One region of the Kocuria rosea genome, then DNA from elsewhere that is predicted to be linked to it. Evidence: predicted binding sites of a transcription regulator. Region 1 holds the regulator's gene; each other region holds the start of a gene.
What was found. Region 1 encodes LexA, which represses DNA repair genes until DNA is damaged. Its sites were predicted from a motif close to TCGAACANNTGTTCGA; they were not measured.
Positions count from the first base shown of each region.

Region 1 (6,300 bases):
CCTCGTCCAGCGGGACGGTGGCCTCGCCGAACCGGCGGATCCCGGCCTTCTCGCCCAGCGCCTGGCGCAGGGCGTCCCCGAGGACGATCGCGGTGTCCTCGACGGTGTGGTGGACGTCGATGTGGGTGTCCCCGGTCGCCCGGATCCGCATGTCGATCAGGGAGTGCTTCGACAGCGCGGTGAGCATGTGGTCGTAGAAGGGCACCGAGGTGTCGATGTCGTTCTCGCCGGTGCCGTCGAGGTCGATCTCGACGGACACCGTGGACTCGCTCGTGCGCCGCTCCAGGGCGGCGCGGCGGGGCGCACGGGTGCCGGTGGTGGTCTGGTCGCTCATTCGGTGGGAACTCCTCGCGGGCGCGGCACGGCCGTCGGTGGGCCGCGGATGGTCCGGGCCGGGACGCACGGCGGCGCCCCGGGCCCGGTGGTGGTGGTCTGCCTCCATGCTATCCGGGTCGGGAGGACCCGGCCCCGGGGCCCCTCAGCCGGCGGAGACGATCCGCTCCATGCTGGTCAGGAACGCGGTGGTCTCCTCCTCGGTGCCGGCGGTGACGCGCAGGTGGCCGGGGATCCCGACGTCCCGCACGAGCACCCCGTCCTCGAGCAGCTCCCCCCACACGGCCCGGGAGTCCTCCATGCCGCCGAAGAACACGAAGTTGGAGTCCGACTCGGCCGGCTCCAGCCCGATCCGCTTGAGCTCGTCGACGATCCGGTCGCGCTGGACCTTGATGTCCTCCACGTTGGCCAGCAGCGACTCCGAGTGGCGCAGGGCCGCCAGGGCCGTGGCCTGGGTGACGGCGGAGAGGTGGTACGGCAGCCGGACCAGGCGCACGGCGTCGGCGACCTCCGGCGCCGCCGCGAAGTAGCCGAGGCGGGCGCCGGCGAGCGCGAACGCCTTGCTCATGGTGCGGGAGACGATCAGCCGGGGCCGGCCCTCGAGCAGCGTGAGCGCGGTGGGGGTGCCGCCGTGGGAGAACTCCGCGTACGCCTCGTCGACCACCACGACGGTGCGGAACTCCTCCCCCGCCTCGTACACGGCGGTGACCACGTCCGAGCCCAGCGCGGTGCCGGTCGGGTTGTTGGGCGAGCAGAGGAAGACCACGTCGGGGCGGTGCCGGCGCACCTGCTCGGCCGCGGACTCCGCGGACAGGCCGAAGTCCGCCGCCCGCTCCCCGGCGACGAAGCCGGTGTGCGTGCCGGAGGCCAGCAGCGGGTACATCGAGTAGGTGGGGACGAAGCTGAGCAGGGTGCGGCCCGGGCCGCCGAAGGCCTGCAGGATCTGCTGCAGGATCTCGTTGGACCCGTTGGCCGCCCACAGGTTCCCGGGCCCGAGCCCGTGGCCGAGGTACGCGGCGAGCTCCTCGCGCAGGGCGGTGAACTCGCGGTCCGGGTACCGGTTGAGGGTCCAGGCCGCCTCGGTGACCTCCCGGACGATCGCCGCGTGCACGTCCGCCGGGACCGGATGGGTGTTCTCGTTGGTGTTGAGCGCCACGGCGACGTCGAGCTGCGGGGCGCCGTACGGCGTCTTGCCGCGCAGGTCGTCGCGGAGCGGGAGGGCGTTGAGTCGGTCCAGGTTCTGCGTCACCCGGACAGTTTAGTGCTCCGCCCGGGGCGTACAGATCGGGGCGTACAGATCGGGGTGTACAGAGCGGGGCGTGCTGATCGGGCGGGCGGCTCAGGTGGCCGGGACCTCGAGGAGCTGGCCGGCCACGAGCACGGAGCTGTCCAGGTCGTTGAGCTCCACGATTTCGTCCATGACTTCCCGCGGGTCCCGGTCCGGATCGGCCGCCACGGCGAGCTCCCAAAGGCTCTGCCCGGGGAACACGGTGGTCTGCTCGGTCCCGGAGCCCGGGACGGGTGCGCTCGTGGCCGTGGCCGTCGAGGGGACGAGGAAGATCACGGCGAGCACCACCAGGGCGGCGGAGCCGGCCAGGACGGGCAGCCCCAGGAACACCAGGCGGCCGCGGCGGGTCAGGGTCAGCGGGGTGCGGGACGCGGAGCGGGCGGGACGGGCCCGCCGGAGCGCACGGCCGAGCCCCCGGGCGGATCCTGCGGACTCGCGGCGGCGGGCGACGACGGCGGTGAGGGTGGCACTGGCACTCATGACATGAACTCCTTGACGTTCCCGCACGGAGCGGGCGATCTCGAACACCGGTCCGGTCGACGACCCTCGCGGGCCTCCATTCGATCGAACATACTTTCGAATACCGATGACCCATGTCTAGCACGTGTCTGCGAATGCTGTCGACAGCGGGTCGTACATATGTTTGAACACACACGGCGTGTCGCCTAGGCTGAGGACAGGTCCGGGCCCCCGGCCGGCGCGCGCTGCGGATCCCCTGCGCCTGCCGACCGGGACCCATCGAACCACCCGGGTCCGACATCGGAACCGGGACCGCGCAGACCGGCTGCGGCACCTGCAGCCGGACGGGAAAGGACGACGCTCCCATGGCCCAGCCCCCCACCCCCGAGGAGCCCCGCGCCCAGGGCGCCCGCCCCGGGGCACGCTCGCGCAGCCGCGGGCTCACCGTGCGCCAGCGCACCATCCTCGAGGCCATCCAGCGCTCCATCGCCGAGCACGGCTATCCGCCGTCCATGCGGGAGATCGGGGACCTCGTGGGCCTGGCCTCGCTCTCCAGCGTCACCCACCAGCTCGCCCAGCTCGAGAAGCTGGGCTATCTGCGCCGCGACCCCAAGCGCCCGCGGGCCATGGAGGTGCTCACTCCCCTGCAGCTGCGCGGGACCGACGGGGCGGAGTCCGCCGAGCCGTCGCAGGAGGCCCCGGCGCCACCGGCGGGCCGGACCGCTCGTCCCGCCGCCCAGAACGCCGTGGCCGAGCTGTCCACCTCGGCGGACGTGACGATGGTCCCCCTGGTGGGCCACATCGCCGCCGGCGGGCCGATCACGGCCGAGCAGTCCGTGGAGGACGTCCTCGCGCTGCCCCGCCAGCTGGTCGGGCACGGCGAGCTGTTCATGCTGCGCGTCAAGGGCGACTCGATGATCGACGCCGCGATCTGCGACGGCGACTGGGTGGTGGTGCGCCGGCAGAGCGCCGCCGACAACGGTGACATCGTGGCCGCCCTGCTCGACGACGAGGCCACGGTCAAGACCTTCCGCCAGCGGGACGGCCACACCTGGCTGCTGCCGCAGAACACGCGCTACGAGCCGATCCTCGGCGACCACGCCACCGTGATGGGCAAGGTCGTCTCGGTGCTGCGCAGCCTCTGAGCCGCCGCACGCCCCGGCACCCGGGCCCTCCGCCGCCGGTGGGGGGGCCCGTTGCCGTCCGGGCCGGCCGCCGTCCGGACACCTCCTGCTGTCCGCACCCCGTGCGGGCCCGGCGCGGTCCGGGGAGACCCCGGGCGTCCGCCGGACGTGCTCAGCCCACGGAGAGCCGCTGCAGGGCGCCGAGCACCACCTGGCGGTCCGTGGTGGTCCACAGCGGCGGCAGGGACCCGCGGAGGAAGCCGCCGTAGCGGGCGGTCGCGATCCGGGAGTCCAGGATCGCCACGACGCCCCGGTCCCCGCCCGCGCGGATGAGCCGCCCGGCCCCCTGGGCGAGCCGCACGGCCGCGTGCGTCGCGGACACGGACATGAACCCGTTGCCGCCGGCCCGTTCCGCGGCGCGGCTGCGGGCGCTCGCCAGCGGGTCGTCCGGGCGCGGGAAGGGGATCCGGTCGATCATCACGAGCCGGCACGAGGCCCCCGGGACGTCGACGCCCTGCCACAGGCTCATCGTGCCGAACAGGCTCGTGGCCGGGTCGTCGGTGAACTCCTGGACGAGTCCCGCGAGCGAGGACTCCCCCTGGCACAGGATCGGCAGGTCGGTGCGCCCGCGGAGCGCCTCGGCCGCCTCCTCCGCCGCCCGGCGGGAGGAGAAGAGCCCGAGGGCCCCGCCCCTGGAGGCCTCCAGCAGGGCCAGCATCTCGTCCAGCTGGGCCTCCGTGAGCCGGCGGCCGGGCTTCTCCAGGTGCTTGGCGAGGTAGAGGATGCCCTGCTTCGGGTAGTCGAACGGGCTGCCGACGTCCACGCCCTCCCAGCGCGGGGCGCCCTCGCCCCGCAGGCCGAGGGCGCCGGCGGCGGAGTCGAAGGACGAGCCGACGGACAGGGTGGCGGAGGTGAGGACCACGGTGCGCCCGTCGAAGAGCCCCTCCCGCAGGGTGCCGGCCACGCTGAGCGGGGCCACGTGCAGGGTCGCCGGGTCGGTGTCCTCCGCGGGCACGTAGCCGCGGCCCGGCTCCCAGCCGCCCTGGCGCGAGATCCACAGCACCTCGCGGTGCTCCTCGGCGGCGAGGATCCGCTCGGCCAGGTCGAGGACGTCGCTCACCCGGGAGCGGGCCATCTGCCGGCCGGCGTCCCCGTCCTTCTCCCCGGGACCGGCCTTGGACTCGGTCATCACGGTGCGGGCGGCGTCCCGGATCTGGGCCACGGCCGCCGCCTGGGCGTCCCCGAGGCCGCGGTGCAGCAGCTCGGCGGGAGCGCCCATCAGGGCGGCCTCGAGGTTGGCGGCCCCGGCGGTGAGCGAGTCGGGGCTCGCGGAGGTGTGCTTGCGCGCGGACGCGGCGGCCGAGCGGACCATCGCCGCGGAGAGCTGTCCGGTGACGGCGCCCGTCACCCGGTCCTGGAGCTCGTGGGCCTCGTCGATGACCACGACGTCGTGCTCGGGCAGCACCGTGATGCCCTCGAACGCGTTGATCGCGAGCAGGGCGTGGTTGGTGATGACGATGTCGGCCTCACCGGCCCGCTGCTTGGCGAGCTCCGCGAAGCAGTCCTCGACCAGGGGACAGCTGCGGCCCAGGCACTCCTTGGCCGTGACCGACACCTGGCGCCAGGCGCGGTCGCTGACCCCGGGGAGCACCTCGTCCCGGTCGCCGGTCCCGGTCTCGCGGGCCCACTCGCGCAGGCGCTGGACCTCCTGCCCCAGCCGCCCGGGGTTCTCGGCGGCCTCGGGCTGCGGCGGGCCGGGGTGCGGGGCGGCGTCGGGCAGCGCGAAGAGCGCGCCGGGCTCGTCGTCGGACGGGTAGCCGCCCTCGATCTTGTGCAGGCACGCGTAGTTGCTACGGCCCTTGAGCAGGGCCACGTCCACGTCCCGCTCGAGCTCGCCCTCGAGGGCGGCCAGCAGGCGCGGCACGTCCCGGCCGACGATCTGCGACTGCAGCGCGAGCGTCGCGGTGGCCACGACCACCGGCTTGTCCGCGCGCTGGGCGTGCTCCACGAGCGGGGCCAGGTACGCGAGGGACTTGCCGGTGCCGGTCCCCGCCTGGACCAGCAGGTGCCGGCCCCGGTCCAGGGCCTCGGCCACCTTGGCGGTCATCAGCCGCTGCCCGTCCCGGACCTGCCCGCCCATCGCGGTCACGGCGGTGTCCAGCAGGGCCAGGGAGTCCTTGGCCCCGGGCAGGGTCTCCGGGCGCACGCCCGAGACGTCGTGCCCGGACTCGTCCACGAATGCGGCGGCCACGCGCTCAGGCGCTCTCGGCGCCGAAGCCGGGAGCGCGCTCGGGGGCGAACTCCGCGAGCTCGGCCGCGAGGTCCTCGCGGACCTTCACGAGCAGGTGGGTGCCCTCGGGCAGGTGCTCGGTGCGCAGGATCTCCGCGTCCCAGTCGTGCAGCCGGCTGACCACGTCCCCGCGCTGGTAGGGGACGAGCAGGTCCAGCACCGTCTCGGGCCGCGGGATGGACTCGCTGATCCGCTGCCGCAGCTCCTCGATGCCCTCCCCGGTGCGGGCCGAGACCACCACCACGTTGCGCTCGCGCTGCTTGATCCGCTCGACCACGAACGGGTCGGCGGCGTCCACCTTGTTCAGGGCGATGATCTCGGGGATGTTCTGCGCGTCGATGTCCGTGAAGACCTGGCGCACCGCGCGGATCTGGCCCTCCGGGTCCGGGTGGGAGGCGTCCACCACGTGCAGGATGAGGTCGGAGTCGGCGACCTCCTCCAAGGTGGAGCGGAACGCCTCGACGAGCTGCGTGGGCAACGACCGGACGAAGCCGACCGTGTCCGAGAGCGTGTAGCCGATGCCGTCCGGTGTCTGCGCGCGGCGGACCGTGGGGTCCAGGGTGGCGAACAGGGCGTTCTCCACGAGCACGCCCGCGTCCGTGAGCCGGTTCAGCAGCGAGGACTTGCCCGCGTTGGTGTAGCCGGCGATCGCCACCGAGGGCACGGAGTGGCGGCGGCGGTTGAGCCGCTTGGTCTCGCGCGCCGGCTTCATCGCGGCGATCTCACGCCGCAGCTTGGCCATGCGGGTGCGGATGCGCCGGCGGTCCAGCTCGATCTTGGTCTCACCGGGGCCGCGGGAGCCGATG
Region 1 is NZ_CP035103.1:2,538,663-2,544,962, forward strand. Features, by position in the region: gene hisB (imidazoleglycerol-phosphate dehydratase HisB) at 1-334, opposite strand, end outside; gene EQG70_RS11715 (histidinol-phosphate transaminase) at 479-1,582, opposite strand; gene EQG70_RS11720 (hypothetical protein) at 1,673-2,101, opposite strand; gene lexA (transcriptional repressor LexA) at 2,527-3,225, shown strand; gene EQG70_RS11730 (ATP-dependent DNA helicase) at 3,377-5,455, opposite strand; gene hflX (GTPase HflX) at 5,460-6,300, opposite strand, start outside.

Region 2 (6,300 bases), 770 kb from region 1:
CGGACCCCTTCGACCCGCTCCTGACCCGGCGCAACGTGGTCCTCCGGGGCGCCCACCTGGCCCCGCTGCTGGGCGAGGAGTTCGCGCTGGAGTCCCGGGGCGCCCTCGTGCGGCTGCGGGGCGGGCGCCCGGCCCACCCCTGCGTGTGGATGGACCGGGTCCTGGCTCCGGGCGCGCACGCCGCCATGCGGGGGCGAGGGGGCCTGCGCTGCCGGCCGCTGTCCAGCGGCGACCTGCACCGCGGACCGGCCGTGCTGCACAGCCCGGTCCCGCTCGAGCCGGAGCTGGCCGGCGCGGCCGTGCTGCGGCGCCCGTCCCGGCTGCCGTAGCCCGCCCACCCGGGACCGGCGCCCGGGCCCGCGCCGGGTCAGGCCTGCGCCAGCTGGGGCAGCACCGTCTCCCCGAAGGCGTCGAGGAAGCGGCCCTGCTCCTGCCCCACGTGGTGGAGGTAGATCTCGTCGAAGCCGAGGTCGGCGTACTCGTGCAGCCACTGGGCGTGCCGGCCGAGGTCGGCGGAGACGTTGACCGCCCCGGCGATCTGCTCATCCCCCACGTCCTCCTGGACCGCCTTGCGCAGGTAGTCCTGGGGCGAGGCGAGCTCGGCCATGGTCACGGCGTCGAAGACGTTGGTGCGCCACTGGTCGAAGGCGATCGCGCGGGCCTGCTCCGGGGAGGGCGCCCAGCTCAGGTGCACCTGCAGCGCGGTCCGCCCGGTGCCGCCGGCCTCGCGCCAGGCCTCGAGCATCCGGCGCAGGTCCTCGAGGGGCTGCTGGACGGTGATGAACCCGTCGGCCAGGGGGGCGAAGCGGCGGACCGTCGCCGGGGTGAGCGCGGCCACGCGCAGGGCGGGCAGGACCTCCGGCGGGTCCCAGACCCGGGCGCGGTCGGCGTGGAACGGCTCGCGGCAGGACACCTCCTCGCCCGCGTGCAGCCGGCGGACGGCGTCGAAGCTGCTCTCGAGGAACCGCTGCCGGTGCTCCTTGGCCGGCCAGTCCGGGGTGACGGCCCGCTCGTTGAGCTTCTGCCCGCTGCCCAGGGCGGTCCAGATCCGACCGGGGAACATGCGGGCGAGGGTGGCCGTGGCCTGGGCGGTGACCACGGGGTGGTAGCGCCGGCCCGGGGCGTGCACGAACCCGAAGGGCAGGTCCGTGGTGGCCAGGGCGGCGCCCAGCCAGGACAGGGCGAACCCGGAGTGGCCCTGGTGCGGCGACCATGGCTCGAGGTGGTCCGAGCACATGGCGGCGCCGAAGCCGGCCTGCTGGGCGTGCTCGACGTCGCGCAGCAGCTGCTCGGGAGGGATCTGCTCGTGGGAGGCGTGGAAGCCGATCGTCGCCATGGGGTCCTCCGGTCGAAGGCGGGAACAGGACAGTGGGATCAGGTCACGGGGATCAGGTCACGGGGATCAGGTCACGGGGATCAGGTCACGGGGATCAGGTCACGGGGATCTGGACAGCAGGAGAGGGAGGACGGGACCGGGTGGGGACGGGTGCCGGGTCAGCCGGCCGCCGCCCGGAGGTCCTCGGCGGGGGTGCAGACGTTGCGCAGCTCGCCGATGCCCTCGATCTCGGTGACGACCTCCTGGCCGTCCCGCAACCAGATCCGGCGGGGCTTCTGGGCCAGGCCCACGCCGGCGGGAGTGCCGCAGGCCACGAGGTCCCCGGGCTCGAGGGTCAGGAACCGGCTGAGGTACTCGACCAGCTCCACGGCGGAGAAGATCATCCGGTCGGTGCCGGAGTCCTGGTGCCGCACGCCGTCCACGGTGCAGCGGATCGCCAGTCCCGCCTCGGGGTCGATCTCGTCGGGGGTCACCACCACGGGGCCCACCGGGGTGGTGCGGTCGAAGTTCTTGCCCTGGAACCACTCGGAGGTCCGGCCCTGCCAGTCCCGCACCGAGATGTCGTTCATGATGGTGTACCCGGCGATCGCGGCCCGCGCCTGGTCCGGCGTGGCGTGGCGCAGGGGCGAGCCGATCACCACGGTGAGCTCGGCCTCCCAGTCGATCTTCTCGGACTCCTCCGGCATGGCGATGGGGTCGGTGGGGCCGATGAGCGCGGTGGCGTACTTCGCGAAGATCGTGGGGTGCTCCGGGATCTCCTGACCGACCTCCTCCGCGTGGTCGTAGAAGTTCAGCCCGGCGCACAGGATCTTGCCCGGGCGCAGGACGGGCGTCGCCAGGTCCTCCGGGGCCGGCGCGGGGCCCGGCTCCCCCGGCAGCCGCAGGTCGCCCCCGGCGAGGAGGGCCCCGACGTCGGGGACGGGGAGGTAGACGGTCCGCCCGTCCTCCTGCCGGAAGGCCTGGGTGGTGCCGTCTCGTCGCACGGTGCCGAGTCTCACGGGTGCTCCCTCACGTTCTGCGGTGCGGTCTCCACCGACGATCCTATGCACCTCCGGCGGGAGGGTGCACCGCGGCGGCCTACGCGCAGCGCACCACGCGGATCCCCGAGGCGCTCGTGGCGGCGAGCAGCCGCCAGCGCCCGGTGTCGAGGGTGTGGACGAGCTCGAGGGTCAGCAGCTCGGAGCGGGTGTTCAGCTGCACCTGGACCCGCCACATCTGCTGGTCCACCGCACCGATCCCCCGGTCCTTGGGCAGCCGCGCGTCCTCGGACCACCAGGCGCGGCGCTCGTACCAGCGCACGGGTCCCTGGGCCACCAGGTAGTCCCGCCCGCGCCAGCGCACGCCCACCGGCACCCCGTCCGTGTCGCAGTCCACGTCGACGCTCTCCGTCAGGAAACCCACGACGGCTCCTCTCTCCCTCGGCCCGGCGCCCGTCCCCGGTGCGCCCTGTTCCCTGGAAGCTAGAACACCTGTACGACACGCTAACCCGGAAGAGCGCGGAAAAGGAACAGGTGTTCCCGTGAAGTCCCCGCTCCGACCTGGCCGTTCACTTTTGCGATCGAGGACGGCGAAGCATGGACAAGCCCAGCGAAATGGATACGCTGAATGCACGGAGGGCCTGCCCTGCGCGGCCCTCCCGGACGTCCCCTGTCCCTCGTCCGCCCCGCCGGAGCAACCGGCGTCGACCTCACGGAGGCCTTCCATGACCGGAACCATCACGCTGATCGCCCACACCGCGGCGAACACCAAGAAGCCCGCGGTGAATCTGCGTCCGTCCGGCCCGGAGGACGCCGAGAGCCTCGCCCAGCTCTACTACTCCTCCTACGAGCAGGGCGGGGTCTCCAGTCTGGAGGAGGCCCGCCAGGTGATCCGGGGAGTCTTCGACGGGGAGTACGGGCCCTTCCTGCCCGAGGCCTCGCCGGTGGTGGTCGACGACGACGGGACCGTGGTGGCCGCCGCGCTCGTGCTGTCCCGGCGGGTCGGCGACGACCTCCCTGACGTCCCCTACATCTTCGAGCTGTTCACGGCGGCCTCCCGCCGCCGCCAGGGCCTGGCCGAGCAGCTGGTGCGCTGCGCCATGGGCACCCTCTACGACAACGGCTACGACCAGGTCAGCCTGCGGATCGCCGAGGACAACGCGGCGGCGCTCGCGCTCTACCTGACGCTCGACTTCAACCGCTGGGTCCCCGAGACGGACGACGTCTGAGCCCGGCGGGCGCTCCGGACCGGGGGACGCCGGAGGGGACGCCGGCACGAACAGGACCCGGCACCAGGCCGTGGAAGAGGCCCTGGACCCGCGATGCGGGTCCCGGGCCTCTTCTGTGACCGGCTCAGAGCGAGAACTCCTCCCGGACGGGGGGATCGGCGGCGATGTCGACGAACCGCGCCCAGCGGGGGCGCACCGCCACGAGCCGGGTGCTGTCCTTGTCCGTGGCCCCCGGGTGCCGGGACTCCAGCACCTCGCCGGCGTCCTGCGCGGCGGAGCCCTCCAGCACGGCGGCCTCGCCCTCGAGCTGGAACTCCTGGCCCGTCCCGGAGACCACCACGAGGGAGACCCGGGGATCGGCGAGGAGGTTGGCGTACTTGCGGCTGCGCTCGTTCGTGCCGAAGACCAGCCGCCCGTCCCCGAGGGCCGCGAGGTTGATCCACGCGGACTCGGGGCAGCCGGCGCCGCTGTTGGTCGCCACGACCCCGCCGCCGTGGACGCGGACGAAGTCGGCGACCCGGTCCACGGGCTCCCGGGGGCTCAGAACAGGCTCCGCTGCGGCTCGACGAGCTCCGGGGAGTTGTTGCGCACGTTGCCGACCGCCGGGCCCACCGGGTCGAGCACCCAGCGGGCGGCCGTCCGGTGCGCCTCGGCCCGGACCAGGTCCACGAGCTGCGGGGCGTCGTCCTCCCCGGGGCGCAGCCAGTCCCCCACGTGCTCGGGCGCCAGCGGGATCGGCATCCGGTCGTGCAGACCGTGCAGCTCCGTGAGCACGGGGTGCTCGTCGGAGGGCTCCGGGGAGTCGGTGGTGAGGATGGAGCAGGACAGCAACCAGGTGCTCCCGCCGCCGTCCCTGCCCGGCTGCAGGGCCGCGGAGTGCAGCTCCGTGCCCTCGGGCACCCGCCACCACTCGTAGATCCCGGCGAACCAGATGGTCTCCTCCGGATCGGCCGGGTGGACGTAGTAGGGCTGCTTGCGCCCGCCCTTCCCGGCGCCGGGCTCCTTCTTCCACTCGTAGTAGCCGTTGGCCGGGACCGCGCACCGGCGGGCCCGGACCGCCTTGCGGAAGGACGGCTTCTCGAGGACGGTCTCCGAGCGGGCGTTGAACATCTTCGACCCGACCGCCGGGTCCTTGGCCCAGCCCGGGACCAGTCCCCAGCGGGCCACGTGCAGCTCGCGCACCAGCTCCCCGTCGTCGTCCCGGCCGTTCCCGCCGGTGAGGCGTTCCAGGACGATCGGCACGTCGGTGGTGGGCGCGGTGTTCCAGTTGGCCCGCAGCCGCTCGGTGTCGGCCTCGCCCAGGCTCTCGTCCGGGACCGCCCCGGTCGCGGCGACGAGGTCGCCCACGGCCCGGGCGATGACGTAGCGTCCGCACATCTGCTGCCTCCTCGGTCTGCCCGGCCCGCGGCCGGGGCTCAGTCGGTGAGCGGCCCGTACCCCAGGTACCGGGAGTACATGCCGTACACCTTGCGGATCCCGCGCTCCACGTCGGCCACGGTGGTGCCCGGGCGCAGGTCGTCCACGGCCCCGGCGGTGGCCGGGTCCCAGTCCAGGTCGAGGGCCGAGTAGACGTCGGTGAGCACCGAGCGGATGGGCTCGGACTGCTCGACCACGAGCACGGTGCTGAAGTACCAGGCGCCCGCGACCACCCGCTGGGCCGTCCCGGCCAGCTTCACCTTCCGGCCCGGGGTGGACGACGACGCCGGGTGCGTCCCGTGCACGCTGTGCTCGCCGGCACAGTACTCGCCCGGGATCTCGCCGACGTCGGCCTCGACCTCGAGCTCCTCCAGGGCGGCCACGATCATGTCGCCGAAGAGCCGGTAGCGGTCCTGGATGCCCGAGGTGGGGTCCTCGGCGGCCTCGAGGTGGTCGATGATCAGGCACCCGCCGTGGTAGGCCGCGGCGCGGCCCCCCACCTTGCGGACCAGGGGCTCGAACCCGCTCTCGCGGGCGGCCCGGGCGGCGTCGGGGAAGCCCGGGCGCAGCTCGTCCCGGCGGCCGAAGGCGACCGTGGGGGCCGGTTCGTACAGGCGCAGGACGGGCCCGCTGCGGCGCACGTCGGCGAGGAGGGTCATGGCGCTCTCGTAGTCCTGCTGGACGCCCAGGGACTCGCGCTGGCGGAGAAGTTTCATGCTGGCCCCAGTCTAGTGGCGGATCCGGACGGCCCTGCGGCAGGTCACGCCCCGGTGATCCCGCTGCCGCGGAACCAGCGCCCCAGGGCCAGGGCGCTGAGCTCGACCTTCTCGGCCCACGCGACCGCCTCCTCGTCGGCGGCGTCGGAGACGTGCTTGACCATCCGCAGCGGCACGCCCAGGTGCCGGCAGGCCACCGCGATCGCCCAGCCCTCCATGTCCACGAGGTCCGCCCGGGCGGCCAGGGCGTCCCGGGCGGGTCCGCCGGCCACGAAGGAGTCCCCGGTGGCGAGCACGGGGCCGTCGCCGCCGAGCTCGATGACGTTGTCCACGGGGATCCCCGCCGCGCGCAGCAGCTCCTCGTCCACGTCCCGGTTGATGATCCGGGAGGGCTCGAGCACCCCGGTCAGCCCGTGCTTCAGGGCGCCGGCGCTGCCGATGTTGAGGACCGTCAGCTCCGCCCGGCGCGCGGGGTCCGGGCAGCGGGTCAGCACCGCCTCGGTGGTGCGCACCGCCGCGGCCGACATCCCGACACCGGTCAGGACCAGGTCGATGTCCTCCGGGAAGTACTTGGTCTCCAGGGGGTGGGCGGCGAGAACGAGCAGCTGTGGCACCCCGTCACTCTA
Region 2 is NZ_CP035103.1:1,772,113-1,778,412, reverse strand. Features, by position in the region: gene EQG70_RS08260 (MOSC domain-containing protein) at 1-329, shown strand, start outside; gene EQG70_RS08255 (TIGR03885 family FMN-dependent LLM class oxidoreductase) at 368-1,336, opposite strand; gene EQG70_RS08250 (fumarylacetoacetate hydrolase family protein) at 1,495-2,334, opposite strand; gene EQG70_RS08245 (DUF6504 family protein) at 2,414-2,737, opposite strand; gene EQG70_RS08240 (GNAT family N-acetyltransferase) at 3,039-3,542, shown strand; gene EQG70_RS08235 (pyridoxamine 5'-phosphate oxidase family protein) at 3,667-4,068, opposite strand; gene EQG70_RS08230 (SOS response-associated peptidase) at 4,083-4,919, opposite strand; gene EQG70_RS08225 (lipoate--protein ligase family protein) at 4,958-5,674, opposite strand; gene EQG70_RS08220 (nucleosidase) at 5,719-6,288, opposite strand.
Region 2: a site for LexA is predicted at 2,798-2,813, ahead of EQG70_RS08245 (DUF6504 family protein). Genes of this name have one in related genera too.

Region 3 (6,300 bases), 760 kb from region 1:
GGACGGCGTTGCGGTCGGTGTCCGCGGCGTAGCGGTCGTCGCGGTCGGCGAGACCTGCGGCGCCGGCGGTCCCGGCGGTGCCGGCAACGCCGGCGGTGCGGTCACGGTCGGTGCGGTCGCGGTCGTCGGTGCCGGAGTAGTTCATCTTGTAGTAGCGGTAGATCTCCTCCTCCTCGGCCGGGGAGAGGTGCTGGTCCGCGTCCACGTTCGGGGCGTCCTTGACGACGTCCTTGGTGTAGGGAAGGACGAGGCGGTCGCCGTCCTGCTGGGCGCCGTCGGCGGGGACGAAGCTCTCCTTGGTGCCGAAGAGACCGGTGTTGACGGTCACGAAGGTGACCTCTTCGGTGTTGTCGTCCAGGAAGACCTGCTCGACCTTGCCGATCTTGTCGCCGTCCGACCCGTAGGCGGTGGCGGACAGCAGTGCGTTCACGTCGTACGTAGCCATGAGAACTCCTTCTCTATTCTGCGAGGCAACGGGCTCCCCTGGACGGGGGGCTCGCCGCGGACGATCTCCGCCCGGGGAGGCGGGGTGCAGCTCGTCCGCTGTTATTAGTAACCATACTGGCAATCAGTTCGCTGGCCAATGGCTTCACCGAGAGTGAAACCCCTGGATCCGGACGGTCTCCCGGCTCATCCTGCCCCGGCTCCCCGCAGGCTAGGCGGGGCCGCGGCGCGCACCGCGGCCGGGGTTCCGGGGTCGGCGAGGTCCCAGGCCTGCTCGGCGCTGATGCTGATCCCCCGGGGCCCGGTGCGCCGCGTCCGGCCCCGCACCAGCAGCATCCGCGTGCCGAACAGGTGCTGCCCCGAGCGGGTCTGGGCGTCGGAGAAGAAGGCGCAGTCCACCGCGCCCGTGCCGTCGTCGAGGCTGACGAAGACCACCCGCCGGCCGCTGCGCATGGGCGGGGTCATGGTCGAGACCCGCACCCCCGCCACGAGCACCTCGGACCGGTTGCGCAGCTCCAGCAGCCGCTCCGCGGGCGTGACCCCGAGCTCGCCGAGCAGGGGCGCCCAGCTCTCCAGCAGGTGCGCCGAGACGTCCACCGCGAGCAGGTCCAGCTCGGTGCGGACCTTCTCCGCCAGGGTGGGCTCGGGGCGCTCCGCGGGCAGGGCGCGCAGCTCGAGGTCCCCGAGCGGAAGGGCCAGCTGCCCCTCGACCTCCCCGGCCGGCCGGGCGGGCCGGCCGCTGTCCGCCCGGGCCCGCAGGGCGTGCACCAGGTCGGCGCGGGACGCGGGACCGCCGGAACGGCGCAGCAGGCCGTCGAAGGCCCCCACGGCGGCGAGACGCTCGAGGGTGCGCCGCGAGGGACGGGCCCGCTGCCGCAGCTCGGCGAGCGAGGCGTAGGGCTGCCCCGCCACGATCCGGCGGACCTCTGCCCGGGAGACCCCGTGGATCCCGGTGAGGGCCAGGCGCACGCCCAGGCGGGCGGGGTCGTCGTCGAGCCGTTCCACCCGGTAGTGCTCGTCGGAGCGGTTGACGTCCACGGGCAGGACGGGGATGCCCATCCGCCGCGCCTCCCCCACGAGCAGGCGCTTGGGGTACATCCCGGGATCGTGCTCCCACAGCCCCGCGAGGAACGCCTCCGGGTGGTGGGCCTTCAGCCACGCGGACTGGTAGGTGGGCACCGCGAACGCCGCGCCGTGGGCCTTGCAGAAGCCGAACGAGCCGAACGCCGCCAGGGTCTCCCAGACCCTGTCCACCACGTCCAGGGGGTAGTCCCGCGCACGGGCCCGCTCGCGGAAGAACTCCTCCACCTCGAGCTGGCGCTCGGAGCCCAGCCGGCGGCGCAGCTCGTCGGCCCGGGCGAGACCGCATCCGGTGAAGGTGTCGAGGATGCGCAGGACCTGCTCGTGGAAGACGGTCACGCCGTGGGTCTCGGCGAGGATCGGGTCGAGGGACGGGTGGATCGAGACGGGCGCGGACCAGCCGTGGCGGTGCTCCAGGTAGGGGCGCACCATGTCCGAGTGCATCGGCCCGGGACGGAACAGGGAGATGTCCACGATGAGGTCGCGGAAGCTCGTGGGCGCCATCTTGCCGATGAGCTCGCGCTGGCCCGGGGACTCGATCTGGAAGCACCCCAGGGTGTGGGTCGAGCGGATGAGCTCGAACGTCCTCGCGTCGTCCACGGGGATCGCCTCGAGGTCCAGGCGGGGCCGGTCCGGGTGGGTGCGGGCCACCTCGTCGACGGCGTGGGCGAGCGCCGACTGCATCCGCACGCCGAGGATGTCGAGCTTGAGCATGCCCATGGGGTCCATGTCGTGCTTGTCGAACTGGCTCATGGGCATCCCCGTCCCACTGGACTGCACCGGGGTGCGGTCCAGGAGGCTCAGGTCCCCCAGGATCACCCCGCACGGGTGCATGGAGATGTGTCGGGGCAGCCGGTCCAGGCGCTCGGTGAGGTCCACGAGGAGGTCGAGCTGCTTCTCCTGGGCCACCTGCTCGGCGAAGTCCCGCAGCTCCGGCTGGCGGGCGATGGTCTCCCGCAGCGCCGAGGCCGGCAGGTGCCACAGCTGCTTGGCCGCGCCGTCCACGGTCTCGGGGTCGATGCCGAGCGCCAGCCCGGCGTCCCGGACGGCACCGCGGGCCCGGTAGGCGTTCTGCATGCTCATGAGGCTCACCCGTTCGGGGCCGAAGCGCTCGAAGATCCGCAGGTAGACGCGGTGGCGCTCGGCCGACTCGACATCGATGTCGATGTCTGGGAGGGTCGAGCGGTCGTTGGAGAGGAAGCGCTCGAAGAGCAGCTCGTGCTCGAGCGGGTCCACCTGGGAGACGTCGAGCAGATAGTTGACGAGCGAGGACACCCCCGAGCCGCGGGCGGCGTGGCGGACCCCCATCTGCCCGATCATCGCGGAGACCTCGGCCACGGTGAGGAAGTAGGAGGCGAAGCCGAGGTCCTCGATCACCCCCAGCTCCTGCTCCAGCCGGTCCCGCACGGCCCGTGTCATGCGGCGGCCCGGGTAGCGGCGGCCCAGCCCCGTCTCGCACCGGGCCCTCAGCTCTGCGGGCGCCGGCCGGTCCAGGCCCAGCACGGAGGCCTCGGGCACCACCGGCCGCCCCCAGCCGCAGTCGGCGACCGGGTCCAGCCGGCACCGGTCGGCCACCCGCTGGGTGCCCGCCAGCAGGGCCGCGGCCCCGGCCGCGCCGAGGTCCGCGGCCCGGGCGATCTCCGCGGCGAGCGCGCGCATCTGCCGGGCGGACTTGAGCCAGCCCTGGCCGTTGGGCTGCAGCGGCTCCGGCGCCGTCGTCCGTCGGGACGTCCCGGTCCGCCCGGTGGCCCTGCCGCCGGGGGCGTGGCCGGCGCGCGCCCCGAGGGTCTCGAGCGGGGTGAGGGCGCGGGCGGCGTCGAGGACGTCGGCGGTGGCGGCCTCGGCGGGCGTGGCGTAGCGCACCGCGTTGGTCAGCACGGGGGTCAGCCCCGCCTCGAGGGCGGCGCGCAGCATCCGGGCCGCGTGGGAGGTGCTGCACGCCGTGCCGGGGGCGGCGAGGTGCGAGACCACCTCCACGGCGAGCGCCGGTGCGGGGAGCAGGGTCCGCCACCGGGCCAGGGCGGCGCGCCCGGTGCGGTAGCGGCGGGCCGCGAGCTCCTGCCCGACGTCGGAGGAGGGCCCGAGCAGGACGGTCAGGACCGGCTCCCCGTGCCGGGGCGAGTGTGCGGCGGCCGCGATCTCGGCGGCGGTCACCCCGGGCGGGCCCGCTGCGGCGTGGGCGGTGGAGACGAGCCGGCACAGGGCGGCGTAGCCCGCACCGGCGGTGCCGCCGGCCGCCAGGACCACCACGCGGCCGAGGGCGCGCTCGCGGCCGGGGTCCAGCAGGGCGAGGTCGGCCCCCAGGACCGGGTCGATGCCGTGCTCCCGGCACGCGCCCAGGTGCTTGATCGCGCCGTAGAGCCCGTCCCGGTCGGTGCAGGCGAGCGCGTCCGCGCCGTCCGCCGCGGCGGCGGCCGCCAGGACGGCAGGTCGGCTGACCCCGAAGTGGGCGCTGAAGGCGGTGGCGACGTGCAGGTGCGGAAAGCTCACGCCCCCATTCGAATACGTGTTCGAATCTTAAGTCAATTGCAAACCGCCGGGGCCGCGAGAACTCCGGCTCCTGGGCGTCCGTGGCGGCGCACGCCGGCCCAGGAGGACGCCGGACCCGGGCGGGACACGATCCGCCCACGGCCCGCAGGGGCGCCGCGCACGGGGACGCCCTCGTTCCGGGACGGGGGATGCCGCACTTCTGTGGCATGTTGTTTCCTGCACCCACGGGCAGGACCGAGGGGCCCGCACCCCCGCCGCACGGACGCAGGAGGAGACGACGATGGACGTCCGGCAGCTCATGTACTTCCTGGCCGTGGTGGACCACGGCGGCTTCACCCGCGCCGCGGAGCAGCTGCTCATCGCCCAGCCCTCCCTGTCCCAGACGATCAAGGGCCTCGAGCGGGAACTGGGGGTGCCGCTGTTCCACCGGATCGGGCGGCGGGTGGTGCTCAGCGAGGCCGGCGAGGAGCTGGTGGGCCCGGCCCGGGTGGTGGTCCGGGACCTGGAGGCCGCCCGGTCCGCCGTCGACGACCTGCGCGGGGTGCGCAGCGGCCGCCTGGACGTGGTCGCCATGCCCTCCCCCGGCGTCGAACCGCTCACGTCGATGATCGCCGCCTACGCGCGGGCCCACCCGGCCGTGACGGTCAGCGTGGACGCGGCCTTCACCCCCGAGGAGGTGGCCGACGCGGTGCGCACCGGCCGCGCCGAGATCGGCGTCCTGGGCTCGGAGCACCCGTTCCGCTCCGCCGAGGTCGAGGTGATGCACCTGGAGCAGCAGCCCCTGGTGCTGATCGTGGCACCGCAGGCGGACACCTTCGGTGACGGGCACGCCATCCGCCGGGAGGACCTGGCCGGGCACCGGGTGGTCGTCTCCCAGCAGGGCTCGCTGATGCGGCGGCTGGTCGACGACGCCCTGGCCGGCGGGGTGCCGGTCGAGATCGCCGCCGAGGTCGCCCACCGCACCTCGGTCCTCCCGCTGGTGCTGGCAGGGGTCGGGCACGCGGTGCTGCCCTCCTCCTGGACCCCGCTGGCGCGCGCCGCAGGGCTGCGGGTGCTGCGGATCGAACCGGTCACCGTGCTGCACGTGGCCGTGCTCAGCCGCCCGGCGCACCTGACCCCGGCCGCCCGAGCGTTCCTGGCGGTCGCCGCCGAGCACGCGGCCCGGCACGCCGCGGATTGCTCCCGGGCACCGGAGGGAACGGCGCCGGACCGGGCCGAGAGGGCGGGCCGGCCGGAGGGGACGGCGCCGCAGGACGCGCCGCGGATCGTGTCATAGGGGATTCCTATCCGGGGGATGGGATTCCGGTCTTGGACCTCACGGTGCTCGGGGCGCTCTACTGGAACCCGGTGCCGCACTGCGCTGCGGACACCACGACCAGAGCACCCGAGAAGGAGAGCACCCCATGGCCGAGCACCAGGTCTTCACGATCGCCTCGATCCCCGCCGACGGCGTGGGCCCGGAGGTCGTCGCCGCCGGCCGCACGGTCCTGGACGCGGTGGCCGAGCAGTCGAACGGGGCGTTCTCCTTCGACTGGACCGAGTTCCCCTGGGGCAGTGCGTACTACGCCCAGCACGGGGTGATGATTCCGGCCGACGGGCTGGAGACCCTCCAGGACTTCGACGCCATCTACTTCGGCGCCGTGGGGTGGGAGAACGTCCCCGACCACGTGTCCCTGTGGGGGCTGCGGCTGAACATCACCCAGAACTTCGACCAGTGGGCCAACATCCGCCCCGTCAAGTTCCTCCCCGGCGTGGTCTCCCCGCTGCGCAAGGCCGACGACACCGAACTGGACTGGGTCGTGGTGCGGGAGAACAGCGAGGGCGAGTACGCCGGGCTCGGCGGGCGGAACCTCGCCGGCCGAGGTCCCGGCAACGAGGTCGCCGTCCAGTCCTCCCTGTTCACGGAGAAGGGCTGCGAGCGCATCATCCGCTTCGCCTTCGACCTCGCCCGCACCCGCACGGTGCAGAAGGTCTCCAGCGTCACGAAGTCCAACGCCCAGCAGTACGGCATGGTGCTGTGGGACGAGGTCTTCGCCCGCGTCGCCGCCGACTACCCCGACGTGCAGACGGAGTCGGTGCTGGTGGACGCGATGAGCGCCAAGTTCGTCCTGCACCCCGAGGAGCTCTCCGTGGTGGTGGCCTCCAACCTCAACGCCGACATCCTCTCCGACCTCGGCTCCGCCCTGGCCGGCAGCCTCGGCCTGGCCGCCAGTGCGAACCTCGACCCGGAGCGCCGGTTCCCCTCGATGTTCGAGCCCGTCCACGGCACCGCCCCGGACATCGCCG
Region 3 is NZ_CP035103.1:1,779,797-1,786,096, reverse strand. Features, by position in the region: gene EQG70_RS08285 (PRC and DUF2382 domain-containing protein) at 1-445, opposite strand, end outside; gene EQG70_RS08280 (DNA polymerase III subunit alpha) at 631-4,014, opposite strand; gene EQG70_RS08275 (LysR family transcriptional regulator) at 4,295-5,290, shown strand; gene EQG70_RS08270 (tartrate dehydrogenase) at 5,418-6,300, shown strand, end outside.
Region 3: a site for LexA is predicted at 4,023-4,038, ahead of EQG70_RS08280 (DNA polymerase III subunit alpha). Genes of this name have one in related genera too.